3 regions of the Mangrovibacillus cuniculi genome follow, and region 1 is predicted to be linked to each of the others. Evidence: riboswitches for the same ligand, from Rfam matches in the RefSeq annotation. Region 1 holds a riboswitch; each other region holds the start of a gene.
What was found. Region 1 has a riboswitch for S-adenosylmethionine ahead of G8O30_RS03770 (2,3-diketo-5-methylthiopentyl-1-phosphate enolase). Riboswitches for the same ligand answer to the same signal wherever they lie in the genome.
Positions count from the first base shown of each region.

Region 2: another riboswitch for S-adenosylmethionine. It lies ahead of G8O30_RS10825 (methionine ABC transporter ATP-binding protein); the one in region 1 lies ahead of G8O30_RS03770 (2,3-diketo-5-methylthiopentyl-1-phosphate enolase).
Region 3: another riboswitch for S-adenosylmethionine. It lies ahead of metK (methionine adenosyltransferase); the one in region 1 lies ahead of G8O30_RS03770 (2,3-diketo-5-methylthiopentyl-1-phosphate enolase).

Region 1 covers NZ_CP049742.1:737,407-739,677, forward strand. Annotated here, with positions in the region: gene G8O30_RS03765 (pyridoxal phosphate-dependent aminotransferase) at 1-784, shown strand, start outside; SAM riboswitch class I at 848-949, shown strand; gene G8O30_RS03770 (2,3-diketo-5-methylthiopentyl-1-phosphate enolase) at 1,117-2,271, shown strand, end outside.
Region 2 covers NZ_CP049742.1:2,090,763-2,093,033, reverse strand. Annotated here, with positions in the region: gene G8O30_RS10835 (thioredoxin family protein) at 1-215, shown strand, start outside; gene G8O30_RS10830 (hypothetical protein) at 319-609, shown strand; SAM riboswitch class I at 688-794, shown strand; gene G8O30_RS10825 (methionine ABC transporter ATP-binding protein) at 1,129-2,160, shown strand; gene G8O30_RS10820 (methionine ABC transporter permease) at 2,150-2,271, shown strand, end outside.
Region 3 covers NZ_CP049742.1:1,977,694-1,979,964, reverse strand. Annotated here, with positions in the region: gene pckA (phosphoenolpyruvate carboxykinase (ATP)) at 1-619, opposite strand, end outside; SAM riboswitch class I at 814-957, shown strand; gene metK (methionine adenosyltransferase) at 1,195-2,271, shown strand, end outside.

The sequences.
Region 1 (2,271 bases):
GGATTACTGGTCTGGTGTGTCTTTAGCAAATGCTGAAATGATCCCTATGCCATTGATAGAGGAAAATAATTTTCTCCCTAACTATGATTCTATTTCTGTAAGTGACCTAGAGAGAAGTAAATTATTATTTATCAATTATCCAAATAACCCAACTGGAGCGACGGCGACTAAAGAGTTTTTTGACGAAACAGTTGCATTGGCAAAAAAACATAAGATTGCTGTCATTCATGATTTTGCCTATGGTGCGATTGGTTTTGAAGGGAAGAAGCCTAAAAGTTTTCTTTCTGTAGATGGTGCAAAAGAAGTTGGAGTAGAAGTTTATACTTTATCCAAAACATACAATATGGCTGGATGGAGAGTTGGCTTTATGATTGGCAACCCATCCATCATTGAAGCTGTCGAACTTTTACAGGACCATTTATACGTAAGCTTATTTGGAGCTGTTCAGGAAGCGGCAATAACCGCATTACTAGAAGACCAATCGTGTGTAACGGAATTAGTAGATACGTATGAAAGCAGACGAAACGTTCTAGTTGGTGGGCTAAATGAAATAGGGTGGGAAGTAGAAGCTCCAGCAGGTTCTTTCTTTGCTTGGTTGAAGGTTCCTGACAATTTTACCTCAGTAGAATTTTCTCAAAAATTGTTGCGTGAAGCACATGTTGTTGTAGCTCCAGGAATAGGTTTTGGAGAATATGGTGAAGGGTATGTTCGGGTTGGATTACTTGCTAACGAGGACAGGTTAAGGGAAGCAGTGGAAAGAATTAAAAGGTTAGATATATTCTGAAAAAATAATTGACAGAATCTTCGTTGTTTGTAATAATGCAACCAACAATAAAAATTTATAGAAATCTTATCAAGAGTAGGTGGAGGGACTAGCCCAATGAAGCCCGGCAACCGACCGTTTTTACGGCACGGTGCTAATTCTTGCAGCAACGCTGGGAGATAAGAGAAAGAAACCTTCTCTATCTTTGCGATGAGAAGGTTTTTTTGTTACGTGACATGTAACAACTCATCGCCCGCCACGTGATGTGGCCCGTACTTAGATGAGTATCCTTATTACAAATAATTTTTTTAACTAACTATGAACCATAACTAATCACATCCAGAGGTGAAAGCATGAGTTACATTCAAGCAACATATAAATTTCCCACAAAAGTTGGGGGAACCGAAAGAAAAGCAGAAGGAATCGCACTAGGAATGACGGTAGGTTCTTGGACGGACCTTACAGAAATGGACCAACAACAGCTGTTACGACACAAAGGTAGAGTTGTATCAGTGACAGAAGTAGAAGAAGATAGCAATTTATTTGGAATAGCTATTATAGAATATCCTACCGTGAATTTTTCACCAGATTTACCAGCAATCCTAACAACCATCTTTGGAAAGCTATCACTTGATGGTCAAATTAGATTACAAAACATTTCTTTCTCAAGTGGTCTTGCTGAACAATTTCCAGGTCCAAGATATGGTGTAAAGGGTATTCGTGACATTCTAGGTGTATATGATCGTCCACTTTTAATGAGTATCTTTAAAGGTGTTATTGGTAGAAATCAAGCTTACTTAAACCAACAATTAGAAGCACAATGCTATGGTGGTATGGATTTGGTAAAGGAAGATGAGATTCTCTTTGAAAATGAATTAACTCCCTTTGTCACTAGAATTAAAGAAGGTAATAGAATTACTAAAAAGGCTTATGAAGAGACTGGACACCGAACTTTGTATGCTGTGAATTTAACCGGCAGATCAACAGATTTACTTAACAAAGCAAGATGGGCTAATGAAGCCGGTGCAGATGTGTTGTTATTTAACGTTCATGCGTATGGACTAGATTTGCTGCAAGCTATCCGTGAAGACGAAGAAGTGCATTTGCCGATTATGGCACATCCTGCGGTAGCAGGAGCTATGAGTGGTTCTTCTACTCATGGAATAGATTATTCTATTTCGCTCGGTACATTCATTCGTGCTGCGGGTGCAGATTTTTCATTATTCCCATCTCCATATGGTTCGGTAGCTTTACCGTTTCAAGATGTACAAAACATTGTGTCTAAATTATCAGAAGAAAATGTCTGGAAGCCTACCTTTGCTGTTCCATCGGCGGGTATCCACCCGGGCTTAGTACCAACTTTGGTAAAAGATTTTGGTGTTGATCAAATCATAAATGCAGGTGGGGGAATTCATGGGCATCCACAAGGTGCATTAGCAGGGGTGAAAAGCTTTAAGCAAGCATTGCATGCAACGCTTGCTGGTGAAAGCTTAGAAAATGCGGCAAGT
Region 2 (2,271 bases), 1.4 Mb from region 1:
TTGCTTCCAAAATGCTAGAAGTAGCAAAAGAACTTACTCCCGACTTCATTATTGGAAAAAGCGATTTGAATTTTGTCCCTCTATTAGCTAATAGATACGAGGTAGAGAGTGTACCTTGTCTTATTATTTTCGAAGACGGATACCCTATCGACAAAATTTATGCTTTTCGTTCCGTACCTGACTTACTTGAAAAGCTAAATCGTGAGAAATTATGACACATTTCTCGGGAAATAATTTATTTTGTCGAAATGTTTACAGAGGAACTTTGAGGAATGAAATGGAATTACTCCCATAAACATTGAATAGCGGAGTGAGGAAATGATGGAGAGATGGAAATCCAGTATTAGAGGTAAATGGGTGCTACCTAATTCACCCATAAACGTTTTGTTCCGTTCTGAAAGTAAACAACTATTTATAACATTAGGCAAAGAAGTCGTTTCAGAAAGAGAATATAAAGGAGATGCAGACTGCGTCTTTCAAGGAACGGATCATGAAATATCAGATGTTCTTTCTGGAAACACACTACTTAGCAGATCTTCTTTATCTTTTGAAGGGAAATATCGACAATTTCTAGTGATAGAATCTTTTTTATGGTTAACTAGATTATAAGAAAAATAAATTCGTTGACATGAAAAAGAATAGGATGATATACTCACAATCGTACTTAAATTTAACTTAATAGTTTTTCTCTTATCAAGAGAGGTGGAGGGACGTGCCCGATGAAACCCGGCAACCGTTAACAACTGTTAAAATGGTGCCAATTCACACAAAGCTTATGCTTTGGTAGATGAGAGGAATGGCTTATATATTTATGCCTTCCTACTCATTGTAGGAAGGCATTTTTGTTTGTTACGTGACCTGTAACAACTCATCGTTGACCACGTGATGTGGTCGGCACTTAGATGAGTATCCTTTGAAATGGATAAAGCAATAACTTTGGGTTGGCTATATGATCTAACTGGTCTTTAGCAGACCCTACACACTTTAATTAAATGCACGGTTAAAGCGTTGATTAATACAAGTGATAGGAGAAGTAGTTATATAGATACACATTTCTTATTCAAATTTATTAACGTAAGTTGGGTAATAGTAAATAAACATGCAGAATGAAAAAGAAGGTGAGACAACGTGATTGAAATTAAAAAGGTAACGAAGAGATTTAACACGAAGAATGGTGAGTTACTTGCAGTAGATAACGTAGATTTATCTATTCAGAGTGGAGAGATTTTTGGGATTATTGGATACTCTGGAGCTGGGAAAAGTACATTACTACGTATGTTAAATGGACTAGAAAAACCTACAGAAGGAACTATTTCTGTTTCAGATAAATTAATAAATACGATAAAAGGGACTAAGCTACGAGAAGCAAGACAAGAGATAGGTATGATTTTTCAACATTTCAACCTACTTTGGTCGAGAACAGTAGAAGAAAACATTGCATTTCCTCTTGAAATTGCTGGGGTTCCAAAGTCACAGAGAGATAAGCGTGTACAGGAACTAATTGAATTGGTCGGACTAGGTGGAAGAGGGAGATCTTATCCTTCTCAATTGAGTGGAGGACAGAAGCAACGTGTTGGAATTGCAAGGGCTTTAGCCAACAACCCTAAAGTGCTGCTTTGTGATGAAGCAACGTCGGCGCTTGACCCGGAAACAACGGATTCTATCTTAGACTTGTTATTAAACATTAACCAACAGTTAGGGTTAACCGTTGTGTTAATTACACATGAAATGCATGTTATTAAAAAAATCTGTCACAGAGTAGCGGTAATGGAAAATGGGAAGGTAGCAGAACTAGGTGATGTTATCGATGTGTTTGAAAATCCTCAAAAAGAAGTTACGAAACGTTTTGTTAGACAGGTAGTCGATGTAGAAGATGATTCACTTGAAACTTTTACTCATCTAAAAGAAAAATATCCAGAAGGACATATCTGGAAGCTTACTTTTAAACGTTCCATTGTAGAGCAACCTGTATTAACAGATTTCATTCGACAATTTGATGTGACAGCTAACATTGTTCAAGGAAATGTTTCTCAAACGAAAAATGGCGCTTTCGGAGAGTTGTTCTTACATGTAAGTGGAGTGAATTCTGTATTGAATGAAGCGTTGACTTACCTTCAAGAGAAAGGTGTTCAAGTGGAGGTGATGTCAGATGTTAACTAATATGTTTCCAAATGTAGATGTAGAGAAACTATGGGAAGCTACATTAGAAACTTTATATATGACTGGAATGTCAGTAGTAATAACGTTTATTTTAGGTACACTTTTGGGCTT
Region 3 (2,271 bases), 1.2 Mb from region 1:
TAGAAGGATAAAAGAAATTTAGTGCAGAAAAAATGGATTTCTTGATTTCCCCTGCATATTCCGTTCCACCAATTAAGACAATTCTTTCTGATAAAGAAAGAATGATAAATGTTTCGGAATTTGTTCCGTGAACAGCAGGGTTTGCTTTAAAACCGCAAGCATTGATAACAGTTATTGGCTCTAATGCAGCATCTGGTGCTACTTCGTTGATAAATAGCTGATGAGAGAAAAGACTATGCCAAGCTTTTTCTGTTACAACGGAAATAGGACTTTGATAACTTACATGTGCGCCAGCAGCGCCATTAAAATGGTATAAATATGGTTTAGCATCTAAGTAAGTAAGAACATCGTTATAAAGTCGTTCAAATTTGTCTTCCGTTATGGGTTGATTTACCTTTCCCCAATCAACCGTTTTTTCGGAGAGTTTGTCTACAACGATAAACTTGTCTTCTGGTGAACGCCCAGTATACTCACCAGTTAAAGCTCTCACGGCACCTGTGCTTGTAAGAGTAGCTTCTCCGTTTTGTAAACAATGTTCTACTAAGTCTGCTACAGGCAATGAATGGTAGGTAGACTTCTTATTTAATAAGGAATTTAACGAAGCAAATGTAGATACCATATTTTATACTCAACCTTTCCGTTTTCAGTATTCTTAAATAGTATAACACAATTATATGATTAGTGTATACTATTTGTTCATGCTTTTTCTGATTTTAAAGTTCAAAACATTAAGCCTTTAATTGGTTCTAGTTCTTTCTTTAAAACTATTGACATCAAAAAGGTAAAAAGATATGATTTAGCATTGAACGGATACTCTTATCCTGAGTTGGTGGAGGGGCAGGCCCTATGAAACCCAGCAACCTGTTTCATACAACAGAATTATTTGTATAAAACAAAGGTGCTTAACCTGGCAAGGCTTGTGCAGAAGAACATCTTCGGCCCCTTGAACGATAAGAGTGAAAGGCTTCGGTAACCACCTTTCTCTCATGATAGAAGGGTTTTTTTTGTTACGGGATATAGCTCATGATTATCGAGTTTCCTTATATATGTAGCAAAGGTTTGCCAAAGTCCGGTAGTCGAATCAATTACAGATGCGTATATAGTTATTGCATCTTTCCCCATACTACTGAAGGACATGAGTACCGTGATTATTAACGTTTCCACACCTGGAAGCGAACTTTAGGAGGAAACCCCATGACAAAGAAACGTCACTTATTCACGTCTGAGTCAGTAACAGAAGGACATCCTGATAAAATCTGTGATCAAATCTCTGACTCAATTCTAGATGCTATCTTAGCGAAAGATGCTAACGCTCGTGTAGCATGTGAGACATCTGTAACAACTGGTTTAGTACTTGTATCTGGAGAGATTACAACTTCTACTTATGTTGATATTCCTAAAATTGTACGTGAAACAATTAAAGAAATTGGTTACACACGTGCGAAATATGGTTTCGATGCAGAAACTTGTGCAGTTTTAACTTCTATCGATGAGCAATCTGCTGACATCGCGATGGGTGTTGACCAAGCTTTAGAATCTCGTGAAGGACAAATGTCTGACGAAGAAATTGAAGCAATTGGAGCTGGAGACCAAGGGTTAATGTTTGGTTATGCTTGTAACGAAACAAAAGAGCTTATGCCTTTACCAATCTCTTTAGCGCACAAACTTGCTCGTCGCTTAACAGAAGTTCGTAAAGAGGATATTCTTCCTTACTTACGTCCAGATGGTAAAACACAAGTAACGGTTGAATATGATGAGAACAACAATCCTGTTCGTATTGATACAATCGTTATCTCAACTCAACATCATCCAGAAGTTACGCTTGATCAAATTCAACGTAACCTAAAGGAATTCGTTATTGAGCCAGTGGTACCTACTGAGCTAATTGATGAACAAACAAAATACTTCATTAACCCAACAGGTCGCTTCGTAATCGGTGGACCTCAAGGGGATGCTGGTCTAACAGGACGTAAAATCATCGTTGATACGTACGGTGGATATGCTCGTCACGGTGGTGGAGCATTCTCTGGTAAGGACGCAACGAAAGTTGACCGTTCTGCTGCATATGCTGCTCGTTATGTTGCGAAAAATATCGTTGCCGCTGGTCTTGCTGACAAATGTGAAGTTCAACTTGCATACGCAATTGGAGTAGCTCAACCAGTTTCTATCTCTATTGATACATTCGGTACTGGTACTGCTGATGAAGAGACACTAATTGATGCAGTTCGTGAGCACTTCGACCTTCGTCCAGCTGGAATCATCAAAATGTTA